3 regions of the Agrobacterium sp. GD03872 genome follow, and region 1 is predicted to be linked to each of the others. Evidence: predicted binding sites of a transcription regulator. Region 1 holds the regulator's gene; each other region holds the start of a gene.
The links. Region 1 encodes PhoB, which activates phosphate uptake and scavenging genes when phosphate is short. Its sites were predicted from a motif close to TGTCATNNANCTGTCAT; they were not measured.
Positions count from the first base shown of each region.

Region 1 (4,698 bases):
TCGTCGCGAATTACCCGACAACGCCGATGGACCCGTCCACGGCCCTGCCGGTGCAGATTTACATGTGGGCGAACGAAGCTGAACGCGCCTTTGTCGAAAGAACATCTGGCGCTATCATCATCCTGCTTTTGTTCCTCATCGTCATGAATGTTGGCGCAATCCTGTTGCGTCGCCGCTTCGAGCGGCGCTGGTAGAGGGAGATTGAGCAATGAACATGTTGTCGGAAGCAGCAGTTGAAAAGGCGCTGGACAAGAAAATGAATGAAGTTTCATACAAGATGATCGGCAAGGACGTTTCGGTTTATTACGGCGAAAAGCGCGCGCTTTACGACGTGAACCTCAACGTTCGGGAAAATACGGTGACCGCGCTTATCGGCCCGTCCGGCTGCGGCAAATCCACATTCCTGCGTACCCTGAACCGTATGAACGACACGATCGACGGTTGCCGGGTTACCGGCAAGATCACGCTCGATACCGATGATATCTACGATCAGGCGATCGACGTCGTGGAGTTGCGCGCCCGCGTCGGCATGGTGTTCCAGAAGCCGAACCCCTTTCCGAAGTCGATCTACGAAAACATTTCCTATGGCCCGCGCATCCATGGCCTCGCCCGTAACAAGGCGGATATGGACCAGATCGTTGAGCAGAGCCTGCAGAAGGCGGGTCTCTGGAACGAAGTGAAGGATCGTCTGCACGAATCCGGCACCGGTCTTTCCGGCGGCCAGCAGCAGCGTCTTTGCATTGCGCGCGCCGTTGCCGTCAGCCCGGAAGTGATCCTGATGGACGAACCCTGCTCGGCGCTGGACCCGATCGCGACTGCAAAGGTCGAGGAGCTGATCCACGAACTGCGCACCAATTACACGATCGTCATCGTCACGCACTCCATGCAGCAGGCGGCGCGTGTTTCCCAGCGCACGGCCATGTTCCATCTTGGTCATCTTGTCGAGGAAAACGAAACCGACAAGATGTTCACCAATCCGGACGACCAGCGCACGCAGGACTACATCATGGGCCGCTTCGGCTGATCCCGGCCGACGCTTCATTAAAACTGAACAAGACTGGTGCCTCTGCGTGCCCGCTTCCGGGCACGCGCATGCAGGCCAAGCCGGAGGACTAGACCATGACACAGACAACGACCCATTCGCATATCCTGTCCGTCTATGACGACGAATTGAAGTTTCTGACGCGCCGCATCGCCGAAATGGGCGGCCTTGCGGAACAGATGTGCGCCGATGCCGTGCGCGCGCTCGTCAATTCCGACGCCGCGCTCGCCCAGAAAGTCATTTCCGACGATACGATCCTCGATCATTCCGAGCGGGAAATCGGTGACAAGGCCATCGTCACCATCGCCAGACGGCAGCCGGTCGCATCCGACCTTCGCGAGATTATCGGCACCCTGCGAATTGCCGGCGATCTCGAGCGTGTCGGCGATCTCGGCAAGAATACCGCCAAGCGTGTCATCGCGGTTGCCGGAACGGGCGTTCCGCGCAAGCTGGCCCGCGGTATCGAGCACCTGTCCGAATTGGCGCTGGTGCAGCTCAAGGAAGTGCTCGACGTTTATTCCACGCGTTCCGCCGAGAAGGCCAACGCCATTCGCGAGCGCGACGAAGAAATCGACGCCATGTATACGTCGCTCTTCCGTGAGCTTCTGACCTACATGATGGAAGACCCGCGCAACATCACCACCTGCACGCATCTTCTGTTCTGCGCCAAGAACATCGAGCGTATCGGCGACCACGCCACCAATATCGCCGAGACGATCTATTACATGACCACCGGCAGTCAGCCGGAAGGCGAGCGTCCGAAGGACGACAGTTCCAACACGCTCGGTTCGGTGACCGAGTAACAGACAGGCGAAGGCTTGCGGAGTTAGCATATGGTGCCCAAGATTGCAGTTGTGGAAGACGAGGAAGCGCTGAGCGTCCTGCTTCGTTACAATCTCGAGGCTGAGGGATACGACGTCGACACGATACCGCGTGGAGACGAGGCGGAAATCAGGCTGCAGGAACGCATTCCGGATCTTCTCATCCTGGATTGGATGCTACCCGGCGTTTCCGGTATCGAACTGTGCCGTCGGCTCAGAATGCGGCCGGAAACCGAACGCCTGCCCATCATCATGCTGACGGCGCGCGGCGAGGAAAGCGAAAGGGTTCGCGGTCTTGCCACCGGCGCCGACGATTATGTCGTCAAGCCGTTCTCGACACCGGAACTCATGGCCCGCGTCAAGGCGATGCTGCGCCGCGCCCGCCCCGAGGTTTTGTCTTCGGTGCTGAAATGCGGCGATATCGAACTGGATCGCGAGACCCATCGCGTTCACCGCAAGAGCCGCGAAGTGCGCCTCGGGCCGACGGAGTTCCGCCTGCTGGAATTCCTGATGACCTCTCCGGGCCGGGTATTCTCTCGTTCGCAACTGCTGGATGGCGTCTGGGGTCACGATATCTATGTGGATGAGCGCACCGTCGACGTGCATGTCGGACGCCTGCGCAAGGCGCTCAATTTTTCGCATATGCAGGATGTCATCCGCACCGTTCGCGGCGCCGGATATTCGATGGAAGCCTGAGCCGGGCCAAACTGACGGTTCCGCTCTGGACCACATTCCACCAAAAACCGAAAGGCCCGACACCGGAATGGCGTCGGGCCTTTCGTTTTTTGGGTTTTCCCCACATGTGGCAGCTTGGTCTTTGTCTCAAGGGACGACCAAGCACCCGCAGGAATCCGGCAATGAAATCCGGATTGCGGGTCAGGTGGAGCAGTGATGCAGGATAGGCTCAGCGTTTCGCTGATGGGCTGACGCAGGAACTGCCTCGAGTTCTGTCACAAAAAAAAACGGGCCCGAAGGCCCGTAGTTTTTGAGTGTCGAATGCGTGCCGCAACACTCAAGCCTTGCGGCGCTCGCTTACCGGCTGGTAGGCAAGCTTCGCATGGAACTTGCAATAGGGCGAAGATTCCAGCGCTTCACAACCGCAGAAATGGAAGTCGTCTTTCAACGGGTCGCCGACCGGCCACTTGCAGGTGCGCTCCGTCAGTTCCGTCAGCGTCAGGCGACGGGAAATCGGCGTCACGACATTTCTCGAAGGAGCGTAATCGAGGACCTCAGCGGTCTCGATGTCGATCTCCTCGTGCAGCGCCGTTGCCGCGTTCGAACGGTTCAGGGCGCGTGCCGGTGCTGCGCTGACGCGGGTCGCGAAATTCGTCGCGCGTGGGGCAGGAGCCGCGGTACGCTTGGGCGCGGAGCGCGCCGAAGTGACCGGACCGCCGGCCTTGACGCGTCCCGGCAGATTGAGGCGATGGACCTTGCCGATGACGGCATTGCGGCTGACACCGCCCAGCTGTGCTGCTATCTGGCTGGCGCTCAGTCCCTCGGCCCACAATTTCTTGAGTTTCTCGACCCGCTCGTCTGTCCAGTTCATGCCGCTTCTCCGCTTGTCGCGTATAATTTCGGCAGAATCCCTCTCCGTCTCGTGGACATGCCGCGAGCGTGGTTTCCGCCGGATTTTTGGTGACTAGTTCCGCCGCAATGCAGTCTAGTAATTAGCGATTAACCTAGTGCCAGCCCGACTCCGTGGCAAGAGTCGCGGGAATCATCTGGAATCGATTTTCCGGTTTTCCCCAACTTGCTGGCGAGTTGAGTCTGAAAGGCAACACCTTGGGGCTGGCTGGCCTGCACCTACTAGTGCTTGAGAAGGCCGGGAAATGCGGACTTTTGTTGACATCGGCAGGCGAAGTGACAATAGTGCCCCTGCCGCCGCAAGGCGGCATTTTTGATTTTCAGGCGAGGGATAACCCCGAGAGCCTATTGACAACCGTCTGACAGCGCATCCGCGCAAGGAGTGATACAGCCATGGCCGAAGCCGCCGCGCCATTGTTCGATACGTTTGCAAGAGCCCCCCTGCGCTTCGAGCGAGGCGAGGGCGTCTGGCTGTTCACGGAAAGCGGCGAACGATATCTGGATTTTGCGGCGGGCGTCGCGGTCAACTCGCTGGGCCATGCCCATCCGCACCTCGTGGATGCGATCAAGACCCAGGCCGAGAAGGTCTGGCACGTCTCGAACCTCTATGAAGTTCCCGGCCAGGAAAAGCTGGCAAAACGCCTGACGGAAGCGACATTCGCGGACAAGGTCTTCTTTACCAATTCCGGCGCGGAAGCACTGGAATGCGCGATCAAGACCGCGCGTCGTTACCACTATTCCAAGGGCCATCCGGAAAAGTTCCGGATTATCACCTTTGAAGGCGCCTTCCATGGTCGCACGCTGGCGACGATCGCCGCCGGCGGGCAGCAGAAATATCTCGAAGGTTTCGGCCCCAAGGTCGAAGGTTTCGACCAGGTGCCGTTCGCTGATGTCGATGCGCTGAAGGCCGCCATCACGGCCGAGACGGCCGCACTTCTGATCGAACCCATTCAGGGCGAGGGCGGTATCCGCGCACCCAGCAAGGAGTTCCTGCAGCTCCTGCGGGCGCTGTGCGATGAGCATGGCCTGCTCTTGATCTTCGACGAAGTCCAGACCGGCGTCGGCCGCACGGGCAAGCTGTTCGCCTATGAACAGACGGGCGTTGCGCCCGACATCATGGCGGTTGCCAAGGGTATCGGCGGCGGTTTCCCGCTCGGCGCGTGCCTCGCCACGGCGGATGCTGCGTCCGGCATGACGGCAGGCGTACACGGCACCACCTATGGCGGCAACCCGCTGGCCATGGCGGTGGGC
Region 1 is NZ_JAOCCY010000002.1:506,427-511,124, forward strand. It holds gene pstA (phosphate ABC transporter permease PstA) at 1-194, shown strand, start outside; gene pstB (phosphate ABC transporter ATP-binding protein PstB) at 209-1,024, shown strand; gene phoU (phosphate signaling complex protein PhoU) at 1,120-1,845, shown strand; gene phoB (phosphate regulon transcriptional regulator PhoB) at 1,876-2,559, shown strand; gene N5D22_RS06445 (GcrA family cell cycle regulator) at 2,876-3,409, opposite strand; gene N5D22_RS06450 (aspartate aminotransferase family protein) at 3,841-4,698, shown strand, end outside.

Region 2 (4,698 bases), on a different contig from region 1:
GCCGGCCATGTTGGCCAGAACATAACGGAGATTTGCGCGGGGCGTGACGTGGAAACGGGTAAGCCAGGCCTGCAGAAGCGTGCGGAACCACGCCGGCAACTGTTCCTGCTGGCCGAAATCGACGATGTGCAGCGAGCCGCCGGGTTTCAGCACCGTGAGCGCCTGTTCGATTGCTTTTTCCCAGTCCGGTATCATCGACAGCGCATAGGGGATCATGACGCGGTCGAAGCCGTCGGGCTGGCCGAATTCCGAAGCGCGGAACGCCGTGGCGTCGGCCACGCGCAGATTGGGGCGTTCGGCCTTGCCGGCGAAATTCTCGGATGCGGTCAGCAGCATTTCGGCGGAGATGTCGAGGCCGAAGAGTTTCGCATCCGGAAACTTGCGGCTGGCCAGCAGCAGGTTGCGGCCGGTGCCGCAGCCGACTTCCAGGAGCGAGCCGCCCTTCGGCACGTCGAGGCCGGAAATGGTGCGGTCGCGACCGAGAAGGTAATATTTGCGGGTGATATCGTAGATATGCCGCTGGTGGCGATACATGCGGTCCATCAGGCTCGCATGCGCGCTGTCAGCAAGGCCCACATTCTCGCCGGCGGTTCTCATGCCATAGCCCTCTCGTAAATATGGAAGCCGCCGTAAATGGCCGAGCGGTCCATGGCGTTGAGCTCGTTGGAACGCTCTTCGAGATAGACCCACTGGTTGCGGATGTCAGGGGAAAGCCGGCCTTCGATGACGCTCTTTTCGGCCGCGGTGCGGAAGATGACGCGCGCGCCCGATGCGGCGGTGCGGCTGATCTGCGACCACAACTCATTGAGCTGCGTGTCCGTCATCCAGTCCTGCGCGTCAAGGAGGATATAACGGTCGACGGCGCTCGCCGGCTTGCGCGAGAGAAGCTCGGTATAGGTGGCGTGGTGCACCGCGACGCGCGCCGTGTTGTTGCGGATCGTCTCGTAATATTCCTGCTTGAGATAGGCGGGCAGGGCGCCCTCATGCGGCTCGGGATAACGGCGCGCGAAGGCCTGCCAGGCGAAATAATTGTCGCTGAGCGGGAAGTTGCAGGCAAGTTTTTCCAGTCGCTGCTTGAGAACCGAGGCAACCGTGCCGTTATCGGAAAGGCTGGCCAGCTCGTCATATTGGCGCGGCGGAATGCCGAGGCCGAACAGGGAGCTCTTGCGCTTCGTCAGCCAGCGTACCACCGGCTTGTCGAACAGCGGCGCGACCTTGCTGTCGAAGAACTGGCGCTGCTCGTCCAGCGTGCGGGTCTTGGCCATTTCGGTGAGCTTCACGCCGTGCAGCCGGGCCATCAGATGGCCGGCGCCGATGAAGCGGCCGAGCAGGCCGGTGCGATAGATATTCCTGTCGAAGACAGAGATGCGGCGGCGGCCGGAAAGGGTGCGCTTCGACCAGTAAGCCTTGGTCGTGGCGTCGAGATGCTCGGCGATGAAGCGGTCGTAACCGTGGCTGTTGCTGCGCGTATTGGCGCGGCCGAAATGGCGCACCACGTCCTGATGCGCCGGCAGATGGCGGAAGGCGGCGAGCTTCAGCTTGTTCAGCGCGATATGGTGCGGGTTGAGATCAACGACATCGATGCTGGCCGGATTGCGGGAGAGATAGGCCAGCATGTTGCAGCCGCCCGAACCGATGGTGACGATGCGGTGACCTTCGCCCAGCTCCATCGCCTCCATATCGATCTCCGGGTCTTCCCAGATCTGCGGATAAACGAGGCCGGAAAAAAGGACGCCGAAGAAGCGCTCGGACAGTCCGCTTTTGGAGAGTGCCTTGTGCTGGAGCAATGCGGACTTCAGTTTCGTGTTCTTGCTGAAGCCGGTCTTGGGTGCCGCACTCGTCATTTGTTCACCTCTCAGTCGATTGAGAGGCGTCTACAGCCGTGACACTACAATTTGATGACAGGGGCTGTGGGCAAGGGTGGGGAATAAGGGAGACGGTGGAAAACCAGCCCCAATCTCGGATTGCCGACAGGCTTCCATTGGTTGCGGCGTCATCCTCGGGCTTGTCCCGGGGATCCAGCCACGTATCGTAAAAATCAAAAGCTTGCAGATCCTCGGGACAGGCCCGAGGACGACGAAAGAAACCTATGCGGCGTTTATTTAAAAAGGCTGCCTGGTAGCACGGCGCTCCCAGCGCAGCCGGAGGCCCTCACTTGCGCAGAACGTGCAGCATGCCCTTGCGCTTGGCGTCGTAATAATAACCGCGCGCATAAAGCCGGACCGCGTTGTCGCGGTCGTTACCCGCCACGACCCATGCGCCGCGCAGATATTTGACGGCATATTTGAGGTTGGTTTCGGCATCGAACAGGCCGGAGGCCGGGCCGTCGAAGCCCATGGAGCGGGCGGTGGCGTGCCGGATCTGCATCAGGCCGAAATTGCCGCTGCTATAGGCGCCGGGATTATACATGCTTTCGCGCCGCACCACGCGGTGAACCAGATCTTCCGGCACATCATACATGGTGGCGTATTTGGTAATCAGTCCGCTCAGCTTTTCGCGTCCGGCCGGAGCCGAATTGAGCGGTGCCGTCATTGATTCGTTCTGGCGGATGGCGGCCAGCGCGGCATTGGTGGGGCCGGCGGCATAGGCGAGAACCGTGCTGTCCGGCTTCGGCAGGGGAATGACTTTCCGTTCGGCCGTCAGTTCGGTGCCGATGGAGGGCGAACCGGGCGGCGGCGGAGCGGGCGGGAAGCTGCCCTTGACGGCGACGACCTGCGGCAGGTCGGCGGCGGCCGGTTTCGCCGCCATGTCGGCCGTTTCGATGGCTGCGGCTGCCGGGGCGGTACTTGTCGGTGCAAGCGCTGCGGCCGTGGAGGTCGCAACGGTGGTCTGGGCAATTTCGTTCTGCTGCGGCTGCATCTGCGTGGTGAGGGCTGCGGCGGCTGCGATTTCCGAAGCTGGCGGCAGGGCCACGCGTCCGCCCTTGACGGCGACGGCTGTGGGAAGTGCTGTCGGCTGGGAAGAGGTTGCGGCTTCGGCCGTCTGCACCGTTGCTGCTGCCGGGGTTGCGCCCGCTGCGGCTTCGGCTGTTGCCGGCTGCGCCGGTGTTTGCGCAGGGACGGCAGTGGGGCTGACCGTCGCGATTTTCGGGCCGTCCGGCCCTTCCTTCGCGGTATATTCGACGCTGGTGCATGCGCTCAATGCCAGTGCCAGACCCACGGTGGAAGACAGAAGAAGTGCACTTCTTCCGCGGAATTTTCCCGAATTTCGCATGTTGCCGCCTTCGTTATGCCTGTCTTTCGATACCCCCGCGTCGAGCGAAGCAGGCAGTGTCCCGTCGAGCCTTCATTAACCTATTGTAAGGATAGCGGCAAGCCGGGACGTTTCTCCCCGGCTTTCGGGTGGTTTTTCAGGCTGCGATGCGCCTGTATCCGGCGCTGACGGCGCGGCCGGAAATGAAGTGGGTGCGGTATTTCGGCCGGATTTTTTTATCGCCCGACATGCGGCGCACCATCGCCAGAGTAGGCCCGGCAAACAGCGCCTGCGCGGTCAGAATCACCAGCGTCAGGAGAAGGATGGCGGCCTGCGCCATGGCAAGCGTTTCAATTGCATTGCCTGACGTGGAAACGAATTGCGGCAGCAACGCCAGAAAAAAAGCGAAGTAGCGCGGCCGCAGGGCGGCAATGGCGTAACAATCACGGAAAATGCCGCTCCAGGATTTGCCCGGCAGATTGTCATTGTCGGCATTGGCCGCCTGGGCGGCAGGCGTGGCGAAGGTCCACAGAAGGAACAGCATCAGCCAGCCGATGCCGGCCCATTGCACGATTTCCACGAAGGATTGCGGCAGCCAGGCGAGACCGGCCACCGGAATGGCTGAGATCGTCATGGCCGTGACGATGCCGAGAGCGCCGCCGCTGACGGAGGCGAAGACCGTCTTCCTGCCGCGAATGGCGGCGTAGGAGGCGACAGAGAATACAAGGGGAGAGGGGAGTGCGAACACAACGGCACATGCTGCACAAAAAATCAGCCAGGCCTGTCCAGACATTCTCTTCCTCCTTGCCCTCCCTGTCGCCGTCTTATTTTAGACTATCTTAAAATCAGGCGGCTGTGAACGGCTGACCGACGTGTTCCATCACTTCGGTAAACCATTTTGCAGAGAGGTCGAAATGCTTTCCGCCCTTGATACGCGGAAACTCGATGGTCCGCAATTTGCCATTCTGGTCTTCGTCATGGCCGGTGACGCCGGAGACCTTGTTGAGCGCGCTTTCGACGGCGAGATCGACCATGCCCTGAATGAGGCGCAGGTCGTCGCCATTGGCGGCGGCGGAGCGGGCGAAATAGCCCGATTTCTGCACCATGGAGCGTTCCGCACCGATGAGGCTGGCGAACTGCTTCTGGAACCAGCCGCCGACATTGATGGTGTCGATCTTCACATGGCCGAAAGCGTCGCGCTTGACGGCCTCGCCGGAGGCTTCGCGCTCGGCGACGATGGAATCGAGGCCCGCACCTTCGGAAACGAACAGTGTGACATAACCGTTCCTGTCCATGATTTCCTTCAGGCGCTCGGCTTCCGCCTCGATGTCGAAGGCCATTTCCGGCAGGTAGATGCCGTCGATGTTCTTCATCTGCGTGTTCATCATCAGACCTTCGACATAGTCGTTGCCGCTGGTCTTCTGGATATAGGCGCGGGCGGTGGCGGCGGTCAGCCAGCCGCAATGGCGGCCCATGACTTCGTGGATGACGAAGGTTTTCGGCGCA
Region 2 is NZ_JAOCCY010000003.1:566,613-571,310, reverse strand. It holds gene N5D22_RS10480 (class I SAM-dependent methyltransferase) at 1-597, opposite strand, end outside; gene N5D22_RS10475 (DUF3419 family protein) at 594-1,844, opposite strand; gene N5D22_RS10470 (lytic transglycosylase domain-containing protein) at 2,152-3,213, opposite strand; gene N5D22_RS10465 (LysE family translocator) at 3,350-3,985, opposite strand; gene N5D22_RS10460 (pyrophosphate--fructose-6-phosphate 1-phosphotransferase) at 4,038-4,698, opposite strand, start outside.
Region 2: N5D22_RS10475 (DUF3419 family protein) is a predicted target of PhoB. The motif match lies at 1,888-1,904, and genes of this name have one in related genera.

Region 3 (4,698 bases), on a different contig from region 1:
GCGGGTAATATCGCGCATCGGCGAGCGAATATTTCTTCTTTGCGGCCGTATCCCAGACGGTCGCCCAGCAGGTGACTTCGCTGCCCGTTCCCGCCGTCGTCGGCACGGCTATGATCGGAAGATCGAGCAATGTCTCCGCTGCCGTCCGCCCCTCGAGAAAATTCTGGACTCGACTGAAATCGTCCCCGCCGGCCGAGAGAACCTTGGCCGTATCGATCACCGAACCGCCGCCAATCGCCAGAATGACTTCAGGCGTCCTTGAGGTCGCACCGAAGGAGCGGCAGGCGGCCTTCAGGCCATCAAAGCTGGGGTTTGGTTCGACATCGCGCACGATGACGGCGGGTTCGCCAATTTCTTGCGAGACACGGGCGACAAGCTGATCGAAAAACGGATGGTCATTGTAGGTCAAAAGACAATAGGCCCGGCTGCCAACGGCCTTCCTGGCCTCGGCGAGGGCGCCGGCCCCGAAAACGATCTTCACAGGATTGGAATAGGTCCAGACACGCATCGGCCGCTCCTTGGTTGCGGCGACTGAATGACCCGGCCCGGACAATAAATCCAATCCATATTTCTGTTGCGATCCATTGATAGTATCTATGGATGAGACCGCGCTGCAATCGGCGAGACGGACACAGGGAGTTTGCATGGCCATCGTCTTCACCCATCTGAGAGCTTTTCAGGCGGTTGCCACCCATCGCGGCTTCTCCGCCGCGGCGCGGGCACTCAGGGTCAGCCAGCCGACTTTGACAACCCAGGTCCGCGAACTGGAGGAGCGTTACGGTATCGAGCTTTTTCTCCGCCAGGGACGCCAGATCGAGCTGACCGAGGCGGGTCGTTCGCTGCTTGCCATCAGTGCGAGGCTGTTCAAGCTTCATGACGAGGCCGAAGAACTGCTCCTCAATTTCGGCGAACTGAAAACCGGCGCGCTCAAGATTGCCGCTGTCAGCCCCTTCCATGCCACGGATATGATCGCCCGCTTCATCGAGCGCTATCCCTCCTTCAAGGTCAACATGCTTCTCGGCAACTCCGACCGCACATTGAAGCGCATTCTGGAGCTTGAGGCGGATATTGCGGTCCTCGCGCACACGATCGATGACCCGCGCATCAAGACGGTCAGTTTCAGCACGCAGGAGATCGTTGCCTTCGTGAGCGAAGACCATGTCTGGTGGCAGAGGGACGAAATCGAGCTGGCCGAGCTGGCAGGCGAGCCCCTTATCCTCAGGGAGGAGGGATCGACCACCCGTTATGCCCTCGAACAGGCCGCCGAAGCCGCCAACGTCGTTCTCACGCCATTCATGGAAATCGGAAGCCGGGAAGGTGTGTGGAAGGCCGTGGAGCGCGGACTGGGGATCGGCGTCGTCGCCGATTTCGAGTTTGTCCCGCACCCGCGCCTGAAGACGCTGCGCATCTCGGACGGCATGATCAAGACCGAATACCGGCTGGCTTTCCTGGAAGACCGCAAGATGGTGCGATCCATCAAGGCATTTGTCGAGACCGTGCTCTAGCCTCGGCAATCGGGAGGAGATCGGCCTTTACCGGGATCCTTCCGGAACGACCCATAGATTTGGCCTATAGTACCGACAGATAATTTGGATTGCGCCGACAGGTCGCAGACTGTTTTTTGTCACGAAACTGTCATCATGTGACCTGTAATAAATCGCTTATTCGACCAAGGCAATTCACTGCGTAATTGTATCCAGTCCGGATCTATACATCGATAGACGGCCTGTATTGGACGATTCACATTATAATTCTGCTGGACGCATGAGATCTGTTCTTTTGCGAGCGGAAGAACCATGCCGACTTCTGGCGGAAGGAACAGGTGGCGATGACAGCGATAAAGGTCTCCAATGTCTCGAAGACTTTCGGCAAGACACGCGCATTGGACAAGGTGAGCCTGACCGTCGAATGCGGCGAGATGGTTGCGCTTATCGGCGCGTCTGGATCGGGCAAAAGCACGCTCATCCGTCACATTGCCGGGCTCGAGATAGCCGATGCCGGCGGTGGCCGCATTGATGTGCTGGGCGATCTCTGTCAGGAGAGCGGGCGTCTCAACCGACGCCTGAAGCGCGGCCGCGTTTCGGTTATTTTCCAGCAATTCAATCTGGTCGGCCGCCTTTCGGTGCTGACCAATGTCCTGATTGGTCACCTCGGCCGCACGCCGGGCTGGCGCGGCACGCTTGGCCTCTTCAATCGCGATGAGAAACACAGGGCGCAGGCGGCTCTGGAGCGGGTCGGCATTCCCCAGGTCGTCGCCCAGCGGTCCTCGACACTCTCGGGCGGCCAGCAGCAGCGCGCCGCCATTGCCCGTACATTGGTGCAGGAAGCGGAAATCCTGATTGCCGACGAGCCGATTTCGGCGCTTGACCCCTCCTCCGCACGGCGTGTCATGGACGTTCTCTCCGACATCAATGCCAGGGACGGCATCACCGTCGTCGTGTCGCTGCATCAGGTGGAATATGCGCGCCGTTATTGCCCGCGCACCGTTGCGATGCGCAACGGCAAGATCGTCTATGACGGACCTTCCAGCGCGCTGACGAACGAATTCCTGGCCGAACTCTATGGCGCGGCCTCGGAAGAACTGGTCCTGCCGGATGCTCCGGCAGGTCATGCCGCTCCGGCCATCAGGCCGGCGCTCCAGAGACTGCAGGCCCAGCCCCTGCCCGCCTAACCACGTTTGACGACACGGAGACTACGATGAACGCGATCCTGAAAAGCATGGCGGCGATGTCGCTCGCCTTTACTCTGGGGTCTGCAGCGCATGCGGCAGAGACCATCAACTTCGGTATTATCTCGACCGAATCCCAGCAGAACCTCAAGGGCAGCTGGCTGCCCTTCCTCGATGCGATGAAGGAAAAGACCGGCCTTGAGGTAAAACCCTTCTTCGCTTCCGATTATGCCGGCATCATCGAAGGCATGCGCTTCAACAAGGTGCAGATGGCATGGTACGGCAACAAGTCGGCCATGGAAGCCGTCGACCGCGCCGAGGGCGAGGTCTTCGTGCAAAGCGTCGCCTCGACCGGTGAGCCAGGCTACTGGTCCGTCGTCATCGTGCCGAAAGATTCGCCGGTCCAGACGATCGACCAGCTTCTGAAATGTGACCGGTCGCTCAACTTCGGTCTCGGCGACGTCAACTCGACCTCCGGTTATCTCGTGCCGATGACCTTTGTCTTCTCGAAGAACAATGTCGACCCGAAGACGTGCTTCAAGAACGTCACCAATGCCAATCATGAAACCAACGCCATGGCTGTGGCCAACCGGCAGGTCGATGCTGCGGCCAACAACACCGAAAACATGGCGCTCATCGAGCAGAACAACCCCAAGGCCTTCGCCAACATCCGCGAAATCTGGCGCTCGCCCCTGATCCCGGCCGACCCGATTGTCTGGCGCAAGGACCTGTCGGAAGAGGCCAAGACCAAAATCCGCGATTTTTTCCTGACCTTCGGCACCGATAAGTCCAAGGGCAATATCGAAGAGGAGAAAAAGATCCTCGCCGGCCTGAAATGGTCGCCGTTCCGCGCCTCCAACGACAACCAGCTGCTGCCGATCCGCGTCATGGAGCTGAGCAAGGCGATTGCCCAGGCGCAGGGCGATGCAAAGCTCGATGCCGCAACAAAGGAAACAAGGATCAAGTATCTGACGGCGCAGAAGGCAAGATACGAAGCCGAACTCGCCAAGCTCGGCAACTGAGCTGACCGACCATGAGGCAGGCCATCAGGCCTGTCTCCTCCTCCAATGCGGGACGAATTCCATGACCAAAGCGATGACGACAACAGACACTGCGGTGACCGTACCTTTGCCGAAGCAGCCGGGCGGGACGCGAAACGGTCTCATCCTGCTGGCCGTTGTCGCGGCGCTGGCCTATAGCTGGGCGCCGGCCGAGATGGGCAGATGGACCTATCTCTTCACCGATGCCGGCAACATGGCCGAATATGCCAGCGGTTTCATGAAGCCCGATTTCAGCGACTGGCGATATTATCTGGAAGAAATGGTCGTCACCGTGCAGATCGCACTTTGGGGCACGTTCCTCGCGGTCATTTTCTCCATCCCGCTCGGCATAGTTTCAGCGCACAACATGGCGCCATGGTGGGTGCTGCACCCCGTCCGACGCCTGATGGATATGTTCCGCGCCATCCACGAAGTCGTGTTTGCGGTGCTTTTTGTGGTGGCGGTGGGTCTTGGGCCGTTTGCCGGCGTGATGGCGCTCTTCATCCATACGACCGGCACGCTCTCCAAACTGTTTTCGGAGGCCGTCGAGGCAATCGATCCGCGACCGGTTGAGGCCATTCGCACGACCGGCGCGTCGCGCGTGCAGCAGGTCCTGTTCGGGGTCATCCCGCAGGTGCTGCCGCTGTGGATTTCGCTTTCGCTTTACCGCCTCGAATCCAACATCCGCTCCGCCACCGTGCTCGGCATCATCGGCGCCGGCGGGATCGGCCAGGTTCTGTTCGAAAACATCCGCGGTTTTTATTATCCGCAGGCCTCCGCGATGCTGATCATCATCATGCTCACCGTGAGCCTGATGGATCTTCTATCCCAACAGCTGCGCAAACTGGTGCTGTAACAGCGATACGGCATTCCCGGGCGAACGCCGCAAGGGTCTGGCGGCCCCGGCGCCCGCCATGAAACAGGCACCGGAGCATATGGGTCGGAGGCTGTCAGCGCCCGTGCTGTTTGCGCCATTCGGCGAAGGCTACC
Region 3 is NZ_JAOCCY010000007.1:171,270-175,967, forward strand. It holds gene psrA (iron-containing alcohol dehydrogenase PsrA) at 1-508, opposite strand, end outside; gene N5D22_RS17495 (LysR substrate-binding domain-containing protein) at 645-1,505, shown strand; gene phnC (phosphonate ABC transporter ATP-binding protein) at 1,829-2,671, shown strand; gene phnD (phosphonate ABC transporter substrate-binding protein) at 2,698-3,690, shown strand; gene phnE (phosphonate ABC transporter, permease protein PhnE) at 3,752-4,564, shown strand; gene N5D22_RS17515 (ribonuclease activity regulator RraA) at 4,659-4,698, opposite strand, start outside.
Region 3: phnC (phosphonate ABC transporter ATP-binding protein) is a predicted target of PhoB. The motif match lies at 1,623-1,639, and genes of this name have one in related genera.